Microbulbifer sp. GL-2: one gene and its partner. The protein of the gene in region 1 binds, or shares a complex with, the protein of each later gene. Links are inferred from orthologs where the notes say so. Each region holds a gene or a part of one and is shown on either strand. Other genes may lie near its edges.

What was found.
Region 2: the proteins of ssb (region 1) and sbcB are in contact, whole or in part, in a crystal structure (PDB 3C94), measured with the Escherichia coli proteins. The link is inferred for Microbulbifer sp. GL-2 from one-to-one orthologs.

What each region holds. Positions count from the first base shown.
Region 1 is NZ_AP019807.1:880,358-888,587, reverse strand. The notes cover bases 3,016-6,006. They hold ssb (single-stranded DNA-binding protein), read left to right. Parts: upstream 3,016-4,200; coding sequence 4,201-4,812; downstream 4,813-6,006. Other genes in these bases: fabB (beta-ketoacyl-ACP synthase I), read right to left, coding at 5,741-6,006; GL2_RS03920 (sugar nucleotide-binding protein), read left to right, coding at 4,827-5,675; GL2_RS03930 (MFS transporter), read left to right, coding at 3,016-4,052. Also shown: excinuclease ABC subunit UvrA, read right to left, coding at 1-1,211; GL2_RS03935 (mannose-1-phosphate guanylyltransferase/mannose-6-phosphate isomerase), read left to right, coding at 1,374-2,780; more of GL2_RS03930, read left to right, coding at 2,871-3,015; more of fabB, read right to left, coding at 6,007-6,964; 3-hydroxyacyl-[acyl-carrier-protein] dehydratase FabA, read right to left, coding at 7,033-7,557; UTP--glucose-1-phosphate uridylyltransferase GalU, read left to right, coding at 7,833-8,230. UniProt on the Escherichia coli protein: Plays an important role in DNA replication, recombination and repair. Binds to ssDNA and to an array of partner proteins to recruit them to their sites of action during DNA metabolism. Acts as a sliding platform that migrates on DNA via reptation.
Region 2 is NZ_AP019807.1:425,054-433,234, forward strand. Bases 5,240-8,181 are described here. They hold sbcB (exodeoxyribonuclease I), read right to left. Parts: upstream 7,466-8,181; coding sequence 6,014-7,465; downstream 5,240-6,013. Other genes in these bases: GL2_RS01940 (aspartate carbamoyltransferase), read right to left, coding at 5,240-5,902; argS (arginine--tRNA ligase), read left to right, coding at 7,612-8,181. In the rest of the region: GL2_RS21375 (hypothetical protein), read left to right, coding at 194-388; pgi (glucose-6-phosphate isomerase), read left to right, coding at 705-2,327; GL2_RS01930 (slipin family protein), read right to left, coding at 2,499-3,263; GL2_RS01935 (nodulation protein NfeD), read right to left, coding at 3,342-4,766; more of GL2_RS01940, read right to left, coding at 4,886-5,239. UniProt on the Escherichia coli protein: Degrades single-stranded DNA (ssDNA) in a highly processive manner.

The DNA of each region.
Region 1 (8,230 bases):
TTCTGTGTGCTCAGATATTTCGCCAGCTCTTCGCGCACCGATTGGGATTCGGTATCCCGGTAGCGACGCTGGAAGTTGGGGATAATGCCCTCAAAGGTGTGCTGCCGCACGGTGACGTCACCGCGATCGTTGACATAGCTGAAGTCAATCTCTTCGTCGCCGCTGCCTTGCAAAATAACCTTGCGGTGGGTTTTGCGCAGTTTTTTCCATGGTTTGTCGAGATCGAAGCCATAATGCTCGGCGAGGGAGTCGAGCATATGGTAGTAGTAAATATTACGACGGTCCCAGCCTCGGATTGCGCCTTCGGAGATACTGCTCTCCTGATCGAGGATTACCTTGTCTTCATCGAAGAACTGCTTAACTCCCAAGCCATCACAGCTGGGGCAGGCACCGGCAGGGTTGTTGAAGGAAAACAGGCGCGGTTCAAGCTCGTCCAGTGAATAGTCACACACTGGGCAGGCGTGGCGGGCGGAGAATAGGCGTTCTTCCTGATCACCATCCATAAAGCTGATAGAGGCAATACCATCAGTGAGATTCAGGGCGGTCTCGAAGGATTCAGCCAGGCGCAACTGCAGGTCTTTACGTACTTTAAAGCGGTCAACTACCACTTCCACAGTATGCTTACGACGTTTATCCAACTTTGGGGTATCGTCCAGGTCGCAGGTCACGCCGTCGATACGCGCGCGCACAAAGCCGTCGCGACGCAGTTGTTCGAACACATGCTGGTGTTCACCCTTGCGGTCCCGAACCACTGGAGCAAGCAGCATAATTTTGCTGCCCTCCGGTAGAGCTAATACCTGATCCACCATCTGGCTTATGGTTTGGGCCTGAAGAGGCTCATCATGCTCCGGGCAACGAGGCTCGCCTACACGCGCAAACAGCAGCCTGAGGTAGTCATATATCTCAGTGATAGTGCCTACAGTCGAGCGCGGATTGTGGGAGGTGGATTTCTGCTCAATGGATATTGCTGGTGACAGCCCCTCCACGGTATCGACATCCGGCTTCTCCATCATCGATAGGAACTGGCGCGCATAGGTGGAAAGGGACTCCACATAGCGGCGCTGGCCCTCGGCATAGAGTGTGTCGAATGCCAGGGAGGATTTACCGGAGCCAGACAGCCCGGTAATCACGATCAGTTTGTCGCGGGGAATGTCGAGATCGATATTCTTCAGGTTGTGGGTGCGCGCACCCCTTACATAAATCGTGTCCACGCTCTACCTATCTGCTGATGATACTGGGCCGGGTCTCGGACTTGCTCCGCTCAGGGCGATCACAACTGCGGTGCCGGAAAAACGGTCAAGTATAAACTCGCCACCCGATGTGCCAAAATCGTCTGTCGCAAATTTCCAACAGCCAGAAGAAAAGTTGAAGTGATGATCCCTGTAATTCTCTGCGGTGGTACAGGCTCCCGCTTGTGGCCACTCTCCCGTGAGGCCTACCCCAAGCAATTTCTGCCATTAATCGGCAGCGAAACCATGCTGCAGGCTACGGTGCGACGGCTGGAGGGTATACAGCAGTTGCAGGCCCCCATTTTAGTGTGCAATGAGGAGCATCGTTTTGCCGCAGCAGAACAGCTGCAGGAGATTGGCCATGGAGCCCAGACGATCCTACTGGAGCCCTGTGCACGCAATACGGCGCCGGCTATCGCTCTCGCGGCGCTAGCGGCATTGGAGGCTGGTGAGGACCCATTGCTGCTCGTGTTGCCGGCAGATCATGTCGTGGCTGATGTGACAGCTTTTCAGAAAGCAGCGCAGACGGCACAGACCCTGGCGGGGCTCGGGCACCTGGTAACCTTTGGTATTGTGCCGACCCGGGCCGAAACCGGCTATGGCTACATTCGCCGTGGAGAGGTTTTGGCTGCTGAAGCGTGGAGAGTGGCGGAATTTGTCGAAAAGCCGGATACGAATACTGCTGAGTCCTATCTGGCTGGTGGAGAATACTCCTGGAATAGTGGCATGTTTCTGTTCCGGGCTTCTCGTTATCTGGAGGAGCTAAAAGAACACCGGAGCGATATTCTCGATGCTTGCCGCAGGGCTTTTGAAGGCGCTGTCCGGGATTTGGATTTTACCCGGGTGGACGGGGAAGCCTTTGCAGCCTGCGCTAAAGAGTCGGTGGATTATGCGGTGATGGAGCCCACCGAGTCCGCTGCGGTGGTGCCTATGGACGCGGGTTGGAGCGATGTGGGTTCCTGGCTCGGACTCTGGGAACTGGCGGAGCGGGATGCCGATGACAATCTGCTGCAGGGAGATGTCTTGCTGCAGGATAGTGAAAGCTGTCTTGTGCGGGCGGAGAGTCGTCTGGTTAGCCTATTAGGTGTGAAAGACCTGGTGGTTGTCGATACTGATGATGCCCTGTTGATCGCCGAAAAGCAGCGGGTACAGGATGTTAAGAAGCTTGTGAGCAGCCTCAAGCGCTCCGGGCGCAGTGAGGCTCGGCGCCATCGCAAAGTCGATCGGCCCTGGGGCTATTACGATTCTATTGATGCTGGGCCACGCTTCCAGGTAAAGCGTATTGTGGTCAAGCCGGGGCAGCAGCTGTCCCTGCAAATGCATCATCACCGGGCCGAACACTGGATCGTGGTGCGCGGTACTGCCAAGGTTACCCGCGGTGATGAAGAGTTGTTGATTACTGAGAATCAGTCCACCTACATCCCTCTGGGGGTGGTACATAGACTGGAAAACCCGGGAACCATTCCCCTCGAGCTTATAGAGGTCCAATCCGGTAGCTATCTCGGGGAGGATGATATCGTTCGCTTTGATGATGACTATGGCCGTGGTTAGAAATGCCCAAAACTTGTACGGCTTCCCCTACAGCCTGGCGGCTGTGCGCTGTACAATGCGCGCCCAATTTGACGCTGTTCCGGGAACTGCATGAATTCCATTGAGCGCCGGGCCCTGGGCGGGCTGGCTTCCCTTTATGTCTTTCGTATGCTCGGCCTGTTTATGGTGCTGCCGGTTCTCACAGTTTACGGTGAAGGCTACCGCGATAGCACACCGATGCTGCTGGGCCTGGCCATGGGCGCCTATGGACTGAGCCAGGCACTATTGCAGATTCCCTTGGGGCTTCTTTCTGACCGCTGGGGCCGCAAACCTGTTATCTATACCGGTCTGGCCCTGTTTGCCATTGGCAGTGTGGTTGCCGCGCAGACAGATTCGGTCTACGGCCTGATTGTGGGCAGAATTCTGCAGGGTTGTGGTGCTATTGCCGCGGCGGTCATGGCCTTGGTTGCCGATCTCACGCGGGATGAGAAGCGGGGCATAGCAATGGCTGTGATCGGGGCATCCATCGGTGTGGCGTTTATGTTGGCAGTGATACTTGGCCCGGCACTTGCGGGAGCTGGTGGCCTGCCGGCTATTTTCTGGCTTACCTCGGGGTTGGCTGTACTGGGGATGCTGTTAGTCTGGCGAATAGTGCCGACTCCCCAAGTCGCAAAGCGCCCGGCGGTTTTTAGTGGTGGTTTTCGCAAGGTTCTAAGCAACGGCCTTACCTGGAGATTGGTTTCTGGGGCTTTCTTTTCCCACCTTTTGTTGACTGCCATGTTCGTTGCGTTGCCGCTGGTGCTGGTCGACAGGCTTGGATGGCCGGCAGAGGAGCACTGGAAGCTATACGGCCCGCTAATGCTGGGTACTTTCATTCTGATGTTGCCCCTGATGCGGGTGGCTGAGCGCAGCGGTAAGGCTGGCACGGCTTTGAACTTCGCCTGTGTTGCCCTGGCCGGGGGCAGCGCGGCATTGTTGCCGATGAATGGTCCTGTAGCTGTAGTATTGCTGTTGGGGATTTTCTTTACCGGTTTCAACCTGCTTGAAGCTCTGTTACCTGCACAGTTGACCCGCAAAGCACCTGAGGATGCCCGTGGTGCCGCTTCGGGGCTCTACGCTACTTTGCAGTTTTTCGGCACTTTTGTTGGTGGAAGTCTGGGCGGCTACCTGTTTGGTCTTGGGGGTGCCGGTGCAGTGGCATGGCTTGGCTTTATCGTACTGCTGGCCTGGATTTTACTCTGGTGGTTGCTGCGTGAACGAGCGTCAGATGCCCGAGAGGGTAGTGCTTACTAACTGGTGGTGTCTGTTGTATGCTGCTGGATAAAAATACACTGGTTGCCATTCTGGGTGACCACGCATTGTCGATGTGAGTGAACTCACATTTTTAATTTTTGAATGATTATTACCTGGGTCGGACCTGGGGCGAAGAGAGGAGAGGGCTATGGCCAGGGGGATCAATAAAGTAATTCTGATCGGTAATCTGGGAAACGATCCGGAAACCAAATATATGCCGAGTGGCGGTGCTGTCACCAATGTGAGCCTGGCCACGAGTGAGAGCTGGAAGGACAAGCAGACCGGACAGCAGCAGGAGCGAACCGAGTGGCACCGAGTGGTGTTCTTCAACCGCCTGGCTGAGATTGCCGGTGAGTACTTGCGTAAGGGCTCTAAAGTGTACATTGAGGGCTCATTGCGCACCCGTAAATGGCAGGACAAGAATAGCGGCCAGGACCGCTACACTACCGAGATTGTTGCCAGTGAAATGCAGATGCTCGACGGACGTGGAGAGCAGGGCGGTTTTGGCCAGGGTATGGGTGGTGCTGGAATGGGTGCTGCAGGTATGGGCGGTCAGTCTGTGGGCGGAGGCCAGGGGGGCTACGAACAGCAGGGTGGTTTCCAGGGAGGCTACCAGCAAGGCAGCCAGGACTCTTTTGCACAAGGGCGCACAGCCCCATCACCGATGGCGCCATCCAACAAGCAGCAGCCTCAGCAGCAGCCCAACCAGGGGGCCACTGGAGGCTTCGATAACAGCTTTGACGACGATATTCCCTTCTAAGACTGGTCTATCCAGTGTCTGATCTACATACCGGCTACAAGCCGGATACGGTCGCGGTCATTACTGCCGGTAACGATATCGACGGCGCGCTGCAGAAACGTCTGCAGCGCGCCGGATTTCGTGTGCAGCAACTATCACCCACAGAACTCGACCAGCTGCGTCCTGGAGCAATTGCAATTAATGCTTCAGCCTGTGCTGATGACCAGGGCATGCCTGAAGCCTTGCAGGTGGCTAAGCAGTTAGCTGGAAGCCCCTGCCAGCATGTTATTCACCTTTCTTCCTATCAGGTTTTCGCCGGTGGTGAGCAACGCAGATATGATGAGGACGAAGTGGCGGATCCGCAGGCCCGTAGTGGGCGTCAGTGGTTGGCGTGTGAGCGCGCCCTGGGTGATTTGGAGAACCTGGCTATCCTGCGGTTTGGCTGGATGGTGGACAGCAACCAGGACGCCCTTCTTGGGCGGGTGTTGCGCGGCTTTGTAGCGGGAGAACCCCTCGAGTTGGATGGTCTCAATAATGGTAACCCTGTCACTGTTCTCGATATGGCTCGTGTGACGGTAGCAGCTGCACAACAATTGGCTAGTGGTGCCAGTGTCTCAGGGATTTATCACTACGGAAGTTCGGATAGTTGCACTGCTATTGAATTTGCATTGGAAGTTGTGGAGCGGGCGCAATCATTCCACGATGAAGAGCGGTTTGCGCAGCTGAGTACGCTGGAGGATTCAGACCAGAGAGATCGAAGTGTTGTACTTGCTTGTGGCAAGTTGCGTGACGTTTTTGGTATCCAGCAACATAGTTGGCGCCAGGGACTTACCCGGCAGGTAGAGCTTTGGCTGGAGCGTTTGGGGGCGGAGAAGTCTGTGTAGGTTCAGATACCCTCAATAATAAAAAGGCGCCATTAGGCGCCTTTTTATTAACTCGTCTTAATCCATCAGACTTTGTCGAAGATCAGGCAGGCGTTGGTGCCACCAAAACCAAAACTGTTGGACATGGCTCGTTTGATATCACAGTCGCGAATGTTGGTGACCAGGTCCATACCCTCGGCTGCTGGGTCCAGTTTGTCTACATTGGCGGATGCGGCGATAAAGTTGTTTTGCATCATCAGCAGGCTGTAAATAGCCTCTTGAACACCGGCGGCACCGAGGGAGTGGCCTGTTAGCGACTTGGTTGAGGCAAATGCCGGAACCTTGTCGCCGAAGACTTCGCGCATTGCTTTCAGCTCAGCTATATCTCCAACGGGGGTTGAGGTACCGTGGGTATTGATGTAATCCACGTTACCCTGCAGGCCTTTGCCATCCATACCTGCGAGCGCCTGCTGCATACAACGGGTTGCACCTTCCCCGCTGGGGGCGACCATATCGTAGCCGTCAGAGGTTGCCCCATAACCGGTCAGCTCTGCATAGATAGTGGCGCCGCGCGCAACGGCGTGTTCCATCTCTTCCAATACCAAGCAGCCGCCACCGCCAGCAATTACAAAACCGTCGCGTTCGGCATCGTAGGGGCGGGAGGCCTTGGTGGGCTCATCGTTATATTTGCTTGAGAGTGCGCCCATGGCATCGAATAAGTGGGTAAGGCTCCAGGCGAGTTCCTCACCGCCTCCGGCAAAGACAACGTCTTGCTTACCCATCTGGATCAGCTCGGCCCCGTGTCCAATGCAGTGCGCACTGGTGGCACATGCAGAGGAAATGCTGTAGTTGACCCCTTTAATTTTAAAAGGAGTAGCGAGGCAGGCGGATACAGTGCTGTTCATGACCTGAGGTACCCGGTAGGCACCAACACGTCTCACCCCTTTCGTCTTAAGAGTGTGAGCGGCATCGATAATCTGTTGTGTGGATGTGCCACCTGAGCCCATTACAATGCCCGAGCGCGGGTTGGATATTTCGCGCTCCTGCAGGCCTGACATGTCGATAGCCTCGCGCATGGCGATATACGCGTAGGCAGCGGCATCTCCCATAAAGCGGAGTTGCTTTCTATCGATGTGCTCCTTGAAGTCGATATCCACAGGGCCTGCAACCTGGCTGCGCAGGCCGAGTTCCTGGTATTCCTCTTGGAAGCGGATTCCGCTGCGTCCAGCCTTCAGCGAGGCGGTGACTTCTTCTGTATTGGTGCCGATACAGGATGTAATACCCATTCCGGTAATGACTACCCGACGCATAGTGGTCTCCAGCATAGCTTGTCGGTAGAGTACTTCATAAATTCTACCGATAGTGGTTTTCAGTGTGTTTAAAAATTATCGGTACGGGTAAATAAGCCTACGCGAAGATCCTTGGCTGTGTAAATTTCACGACCGTCAACTGAAACTGTGCCATCACCAATTCCCATAACAAGCCTGCGTTCAACGATGCGGCTCATTTGGATGTGGTAGGTGACTTTCTTGCTGGTAGGCAAGATCTGACCGGTAAATTTGACCTCACCACAACCGAGGGCACGGCCGTGCCCGGGGTTGCCCTTCCAAGCTAAAAAGTAGCCGAGTAGCTGCCACATCGCATCCAGGCCGAGACAGCCGGGCATTACCGGGTCGCCGGGAAAGTGGCAGTCGAAAAACCATAGGTCGGGGTGTATGTCCAGTTCCGCGATCAGCTCTCCCTTGCCGAAGGCTCCGCCTTCCTTTGAGATGTGCGTGATGCGATCCAGCATCAGCATGTTGGGAGCGGGGAGCTGTGCATTGCCAGGGCCAAACATCTTACCCTGGGAGCAAGCTAGTAGCTCCTCTCTGCTATAGGTGCTTTTTTGAACAAAATTACTCATCTTTTCCCCGTTAGTGGGTGGTTACGCAATCCATACTGGGCGTTTTTGTAAGAGCGGGCATTCTAAGGGCTCTGTGTCGCTTGTCTAGTCGGTCAGGGCTGTTTTTGTGACTGGCGCTGGAATTGCTTTCATAATCTTAAGGTATTTGGTGCCTAATTATACGGTCTTGACGGTGAATTCGGCGTCATCTTCTGTAAGTGATTACCCCTTCCGTCTATGATACGTTTCCGCCCAAGCGCTGGGGGGCGCTCGTTTTTAGAATATGGGAGAGCATAATGCTCAAGAAATGTTTATTCCCGGTTGCCGGTTATGGCACACGTTTCCTACCTGCCACCAAAGCTATGCCTAAAGAGATGCTGCCTCTGGTGAACAAGCCGTTGGTGCAGTACGGTGTGGAGGAAGCGATTGAAGCCGGTCTGACGGAGATCGGCTTTGTCACTGGTCGGGGCAAACGCGCTATTGAAGATCACTTCGATACCAATTTCGAACTTGAGCACCAGATTGCCGGAACCGGCAAAGAGCGCTATCTGGACTCTGTTCGTCAAGTAATTGACAGTGCCAGCTTCTCCTACACTCGCCAAGGGGAAATGCGCGGTTTAGGGGATGCAATCCTGCAAGGCCGACGCCTGGTAGGGGATGAGCCATTCGCTGTGGTATTGGCGGATGACCTGTG
Region 2 (8,181 bases), 450 kb from region 1 along the record:
GATTTTTACAGGCCAAAAACACAATAAAATGGCACGACTTTTTTCCAGAGTTTAAGCTTGGCAGCTATTTAATCCCTTCGCCTATTACACTCAACTAGGCGGTATCTTTGTAGAGAGCATTTTACAAAGCTGACCAACAGGTGACGTTTTATTGGCTATGCTAATGTCTACATCAACGGAAAGGAGTTAGGGGATGAATTTCACTCCAGCCAAGTACTTAATCGGAATTATCAGTGCACTGGTTCTAGCAGGTTGCTGTAGCCCTCCGGCACCTCCAGCTTACTGCCCACCCGGCGCTGAACAAATTCCTCTTTCAATGGCCTGCCCCGCAGATGCTGACTGCTGGATGGCTTCAGACAGAGTACGCTGTATGAAAGTGGTGAAGTAAAATCACTTTTGAGCAGAACCAGCGTGGTGATTCATACTAAATGAGGTTTTGAACAAATCGGAGCTGATAGATACCTGCACACAAAAGCTTTATTTAGTATGAATCACCACCAAATGCCGCTTTCACGAGCGGCATTTGTCTTTTGGGTAACCCATTCTTACCTGAAACAATCCCCTGTAATACACTGTAACGCCTCGGGCGCCAGCCCGGAGCATGGAATGCGTTAGCATTGCCAGCTTTTTAAAATCAAGCCCCATAAGCTTGTGTGATATTCGAAATAAGAAACCGCTCACAAGAGAGTTAACCAGCAATTACCATGACAAGTGAAACTTTGGCATTGAGTCGCGCCGCCGCTATTCGACAATTGCAATCCCACTTTGAACAATACAAGTGGTCGCTGCGTGAACTATTCGCTACGGATACACAGCGCACAGCAAATTTCAGCTGTGAAGCCGCAGGTATTTACCTGGACTTTAGTAAGAACCACCTGCGCCAGGACACTCTTCAGCTTTTACTCGATTATGCCGAAGATCAGGATTTGAGCGGCCAGATCTCCGCGCTTCTTAGCGGTGCCAATGTTAACAATACCGAGCATCGCCCTGCCCTGCATACCGCCCTGCGCTTCCAGGGTGAACCGAAAAACGATCACGAGCGCGCGGTTACAGACTGTCGTACGCAGATGAAACAATTTGCCGAGAAAGTCCACAACCAAAGTTGGCTGGGGTTTAGTGGCAAGCCTGTTCGCCATATTGTTAATATCGGCATCGGCGGCTCTGATCTCGGCCCTCGCATGGTGGTCGAGGCCCTGAGCCCATGGCACAGGGAAGGGGTTCAGGTCCATTTTGTAGCGAATGTTGACGGTGCCGATCTCAGTGACACCCTCAAGGGCCTCAACCCGGAGGAAACCCTGTTTATCGTTGCCTCCAAATCTTTCTCTACCCTGGAAACCCGCGAGAATGCACTTTCCGCACGCCGCTGGATGGTTGCTGCTGGGTGTGATGACAAGCAGTTGGCCCAACATTTCGTCGCCGTGAGCAGTAATATAGTTGCGGCACAGGATTTCGGTATTGCCCCGGAAAATATCTTCCCCATGTGGAATTGGGTGGGTGGCCGCTATTCATTGTGGTCCGCCATTGGCCTGCCAATTGTTTTGGCCTGCGGCTACGAGGTTTTTGAGCAGTTACTGCAAGGCGCTCATGCCATGGACCAGCATTTTGCCAGTGCACCCTTGCGAGAAAACCTGCCGGTGATGATGGCTCTTGTACAGTTCTGGTACCGCCAGTGCTGGAACACCAGCAGCCAGGTGGTACTGCCCTACGCCCAGCGGTTGGCTAAGTTCCCGGCCTGGCTGCAACAGCTGGATATGGAGAGCCTGGGCAAGAGCGTGGATAAGGACGGCCAGGCATTGGGCTATCCCAGCGGCAGCGTGATCTGGGGCACCGAGGGCACCAACGGCCAACACTCATTTCACCAGCTATTGCACCAGGGTACCGATCTGATTCCCGCAGATTTTATCGCGGTGAAAGAACCCACATCAGAATTGCATGAGCAACACCGATGGCTACTTGCTTGCTGTATCAGCCAGAGCCAAGCCTTACTGCGCGGGAAATCCTTGCACGAGGCGCGCCAGGAGCTGGAAGAAACCGGCTATACCCACCGCGAAGCCCATGCATTGGCCCCCCACAAAGTGATCCCAGGCAACCGCCCCAGCAATACGCTGATTCTGGACAAACTCGATCCGCAACACCTGGGTGCTCTGCTGGCATTGTATGAACACAAAGTTTATGTGGGTGGCTGCTTACTCGGCATTAACCCTTTCGATCAGTGGGGCGTGGAACTGGGCAAACAATTGAGTTCAAAAATTCATAAAGCTGCCGACGGTGAAATACCGGAAGACTGGGATAGCTCTACCCGCAGCCTGCTGAGGAAGCTACTTTAAAGAATTTCTGGAGAGCATTTTCTTACACAAAAAAGGCCGCATTTACCCTGCGGCTTTTTTTGTATTTTCAATAAATTACTTTTAATTCAATTTTCTTTTCTTCGTCTATTTTCTGCATTATTTATTTGGGTAGAGAAACCCCAAATCCATTACCACAAACCAACAGGTTACTTAGCTGCTGGTCTCTGGACCATGTTTAAGCAATGGCTTAATCAAGTCGAGCGGCAACGGGAACACCAAAGTTGAACTGTTATTGGCCCCAGCGATGTCAATCATCGTCTGCATATAGCGCAAGGTAATCGCATTGGCATTCTTGGATAGTTGATCGGCCGCCTCAGTAAGTTTCAGAGCCGCCTGGGCTTCACCTTCCGCATGAATAACCTTGGCGCGCCGCGCCCGTTCTGCTTCGGCCTGCTGGGCTATCGCGCGGACCATACTCTCATCGAGATCGATATGCTTAATTTCAACATTGGTGACTTTCACACCCCAGGCATCTGTTTGTTCGTCCAGGATATTTTGAATATCCACATTGAGCTTGTCGCGCTCGGAAAGCATTTCATCCAGCTCATGTTTACCTAATACTGATCGCAAGGTTGTCTGGGATAGCTGGCTTACCGCTTCGTGATAAAACTCCACATTAATAATGGCGGATTGTGGGTTAATCACTCGGTAATAGACAACCGCATTCACCTTCACCGAAACGTTATCGCGACTGATTACATCCTGGGTGGGCACATCCATCACTACGGTGCGTAAATCCACTCGCTCCATAGTCTGGATGATGGGTATAATAATGATCAGGCCAGGACCTTTGACTGTTTGGAAACGTCCGAGAAAAAACACCACTGCGCGCTCGTATTCCCGCAGGATGCGGATGGCATACATCAGCAGCAATACCACCGCGAGCACTAGCAGACCAATAAAATAGCTGACCATCTTCCTCTCTCCCTGTTCTCACCACCTGAAATCTGCAGGCGAAATTATTTAAGCCCACAGGTCGATCTAACCAAATTCCTAACCTGGTTCCACATACAGGAGCAAACCATGCTGAGCGATCACACGTACGCGTTGACCGGGCTCCAGAGGACTTTCACATTGAGCCTTCCAGATTTCCCCATCCAGATGTACCAGTACTTCAGTTTCCGTGACATCACTGACTACCGCAGAACGCCCTACAAGAGCCTGGTCTGCAGCGACACGCGGCGTACGCAGGCTTCTGCCCACAGCCAGGAAAAAAGTCAATAAAAAGAGCCCACTTACCCCGGCAATTGCACCAATCAGCTTTCTCGAAACCTGCATGCCGGGTACATCAGTATCAATCAACATTACCGAGCCAATCACCAACGCAATAATTCCACCAATGCCCAGGGCGCCAAAACTGGGCATAAATACTTCCGCCACAATTAACAGTGCGCCAACAATAATAAGCGCCAGTCCTGCATAATTAATCGGCAGAACCTGAAGCGCATAAAATGCCAATAATAGACAGATAACTCCGACGATCCCCGGCACAAAAGCACCGGGACTATAACCTTCAAATATCAAGCCGTAGATACCGATTAACAGGAGAATATAAGCCACCTGAGGATTGGTAATCAGCGCCAACAATTCGTTGCGCCAATCCGGCTCGTAGGTTTCTATGGGTAATTCTGCGATTCCCGCCGATATTGTGATCTCCCCGGAATCAAGAGAAACCTGGCGACCGGCAATCTGTTTTAGCAAGTCTTGATCGTTCTTGGCGACAATATCCACTACATTCATTTCAAGGGCTTCCGATGCAGTCAGGGTTGCCGCTTCGCGCACCGCCTTTTCCGCCCAGTCCGCGTTTCGTCCGTGACGCTGAGCCAGACCGCGAATAAATGCGACAGAATCATTGACTACTTTGCGTTCCATCGCAGTTCCAGAAAGTGGCTTCTCCTCTTTCTTTCCTTCTTCGTTTTCCCCTTCCTTATTTTCTTTATCCTCTTTTTTTTCATTCTCCTGGGGCTTACCACCTGGGGTTGGCGTGCCCGGTGGCCCACCAATCTGCACTGGTGTGGCGGCGCCAAGCGTTGTGGCTGGAGCCATAGCCGCTATCTGGCTGGCATAAAGGATATAAGTACCAGCACTGGCGGCACGGGCGCCAGATGGGTAGACATAAGTAGCAATAGGAATTGGAGAGGAGAGAATATGCTGAATAATATCGCGGGAAGCAGCGTCGAGGCCGCCAGGGGTATCGATATGTACAATGATTAATTCTGCGCCGCGCTCACCAGCTTCCTCTGTGGCGCGCTTGAAGTAATCCGTAGTGGCTGGGCCTATGGCGCCATCAATAGACAGAAGTGCGACATGAGGAAAGGCCCCCTCCTGCGCGGCACTTTTGCAAATTAATACCGTGAAAAACAGCGCCAGGACAGCGATGCTGCGAGAGAAAACCGCAGGCGAACTCTGATTCAACATGCACCTTTCCCTGATGCGTTTGCGAAAGTGCCCCGACCTGTAGTAGCAAGACAGGCCGAGCCAACTTAATCAGATTAACAGAAAAAAGCGGCGCTATCTGAAAACGGGGCCAATCAACCTTATACCGGGTTACGGCGACTAAACCAATTCACTTCGCGGGCATACTTGTTCACCTGGCCTTCCACCCCCAACAGCAAGGCAAACAGTGCCATACGCACCAGCAGACCGTTGTCCGTCTGGCGGAAAATCGCAAGACTGGGATGCTCGTTCAAATCAGTATCCAACTCATTGGCTTCCGCGCGGGAATCTCTGGGCAGAGGATGCATAATCACCGTATTCGGCTGAGCATTGCGAGTAAAGATCTCCCGGTTCAAACGGAAACGGCCACGGTACAGGTTGGCCTCCTCCTGGGAAGCGAAACGCTCCTCTTGAATACGAGTGGAATACACAATATCCACATCTGTAATCGAAGATTCCAGCTGGTCAGTGACTGTCACAGCGTGCCCGACAGCACTCAGCTTCTCCACTACCCCTTCCGGCATGGCCAGCTCCGGCGGGGATACCAGCACTACCTGCACCTTACCGAACAGGCTCAACAGTTTGCACAGTGAGTGCACTGTACGACCGTGCTTGAGATCACCGATCATGGCGATACGAAAATCATCCAAGGTGCGCCCGTGGGCGGCCAGTTCCTTGCGGATGGTATAGAGGTCAAGCAGGGCCTGGGTGGGGTGCTCGTTGGCGCCGTCACCACCATTCACCACCGGTACCCGGCTCGCTGCAGCAAACTCGGCTACAGAACCCTCTTGCGGATGGCGCATACAGATCACATCACTGTAGCCAGACAGCACCCGTGCCGTATCGTAGAGGGATTCCCCCTTGGCCATGGCACTGGCGGTAATTCCAACAGTTTCACGCACAGTACCGCCCAGCAGGTTGAAGGCTGCCCCGAAGCTGAGGCGGGTACGGGTACTCGGCTCCATAAACATATTGCCGAGAATCGCCCCCTCCAGAACCCGAGTCACCTTCTCGCGGCGAGCGTAGGGGGTCATAGCGTCGGCCACATCAAAAACGTGCTCTATATCGGCACGCTCGAACTGGCTGACGGATAAAATATTGGCTCCGATAAAGTCCATGGTTACTCCAAGGGTTGCGTCTTGTGGACGCCGGGTATTCGCCAGCGGCATTCTACTCGGGCGCTGCCATAGAGCCCAGCCCGGATACGCCGCGGACAGGAAAAGCCAGGGTCAGGCCAACAGGCTATCGCCCCAGTTTTCCAGCTCGGTTATCAGTGGGATCCGCTCCGGGTACTGCACCCTCAGTTCGGACAGCTGTCGGAAGTAGTCTTCGAGCGTGATAGAGGCCCCTACGGTGGGATCAGTTAAACGCTGGAAGCACCAGATCTGCCAGCGCTGATGCTCTTCCTCGGACAGGGTCTCGGGAAAATTGCGCGCACGCATGCGGAACAGCAACTCCGGCAGGCGTTTGTCACTAAATGGCACTTCACCGGCCAGTGCTTCGGGCCCACGGGCAGCCAGTCCACGGTGAAGCTCGCGGCAGATATCCCGATCTGCATCACTGAGGAAACCACCGTAAAGGTCAGCTTCAACATCTTTCTGTGGAAATTCGCGATCCAGGAATACGTTGTGCAGCTTCTCGGTCAGATCCATATCCTTGAGCTTTTGCCAGTTGGCTTCACAGGCTGCACGGTCGATGCCCAGTTCGGCAGCGCGCTTGTCGTCGAGCATATTCGCTGGAGCCAACACAGGGCACTTGTTCAAATGCACCAGCTTCAGTCCCACAGGCAGTTCTCCTTCGCGGAGCTTATCGCGGGCGGTGTAGAGACGTTCACGCAAAGCATCGGCATCCAGGTCGAACAGAGGCTCCGGGTCCATCGCCAGGTTGGCGACGATAACCGCATTGCGGTTAACCGGATGGCTGGCCAGTGGCATCACATAAGTCAAATGACCGTGTGTAGCAGAGACCTTGCCGGAAATATGCAGCAGTGGGCGGCGCTCGCGCATATCGAGCATTTTCGCCGCTTCCTGTTTACGGCGCAGGCGGAACACATAATCGTATAGTTTCGGCTGCTGCTTGCGAATTAACCTCGCCATATCAATAGTGGCGTGGACATCGGATAGAGCATCGTGGGCGCCCTCGTGGGCAATACCATTCGCGGCGGTCAACTCTTCCAGGCGGAAAGAAGGCGCGCCGTCCTCGCGGGTCGGCCACTGAATACCTTGCGGGCGCAGGGCATAGGTGAGGCGCACCATATCTATAATATCCCAGCGGCTGTTTCCGGAGCGCCACTCGCGCTCATAGGGGTCGAGCAGGTTGCGATACAGGGTGTAACGGGTTACTTCGTCATCAAAACGCAAACTGTTGTAGCCAACGCCACAAGTCCTGGGAGTGCCCAGCTCAGCGAGGATACGCTGGATAAATTCGATTTCCGGCACACCTTCAGCCATAGCCTTTTGCGGGCTGATACCAGTAACCAGGCTGGCCAACGGTTGCGGCAGGCAGTCTACCGAAGGGCGGCAGTAAATCATCAGTGGCTCACCGACGATATTGAGTTCCTCGTCGGTCCTGATACCGGCAAACTGCGCCGGCTTATCTACACCCGGGTCTACGCCCCAGGTTTCATAATCATGCCAATAAAGTGTGCTTGAACTCACGGTACCTCCATAATTTGGCGGCATCATACCACTCACCGCCGCGCCAACTGGACACCTGTACACAGATTTGAACTGGGACTAACAGCTATAGCCCGCAAACGCTGGTTGCAAAGCCGCCACCGCCCATTAAAATTCGGCGTTTCCACGAATCTAAGACAGCGCTTCACTCTATGAATATTCGCCAACTCCTCTCCGATAAATTCCAGGCCGCCATGCTCGCCGCCGGTATCCCCGAAGAATGCGGCCCCTTCGTGGCACCTGCGAAGAAAGCCGGATTTGGCGACTACCAGGCCAACGGCGCCATGGGCGCTGCCAAACGCATGGGTACCAACCCGCGCGAGCTGGCCAGCAAGATCCTTGAGCAACTGGACAAGGGCGATATGATCGAAAAGGTCGAGATTGCAGGCCCTGGCTTCTTAAACATCCATCTGAGTGAACAGTGGCTGAGCCAGCAACTATTGTCCGCCCAAGGCGACAAGCGCCTGAATATCGCCTCGGTTGAAGAGCCCAAGACCGTAGTCATTGACTATTCCCACCCCAACCTGGCCAAAGAGATGCACGTGGGCCACCTGCGCACCACCATCATCGGCGACGCCCTGGCGCGCCTGTTGGAGTTCCAGGGCCATAAGGTTGTGCGCCAAAACCATATGGGCGATTGGGGTACCCAGTTCGGCATGTTGCTCGCGCACCTGTCCGACAAACTGGCGGATAGCGATGCCGAAGTGGCGCTGGCCGATCTG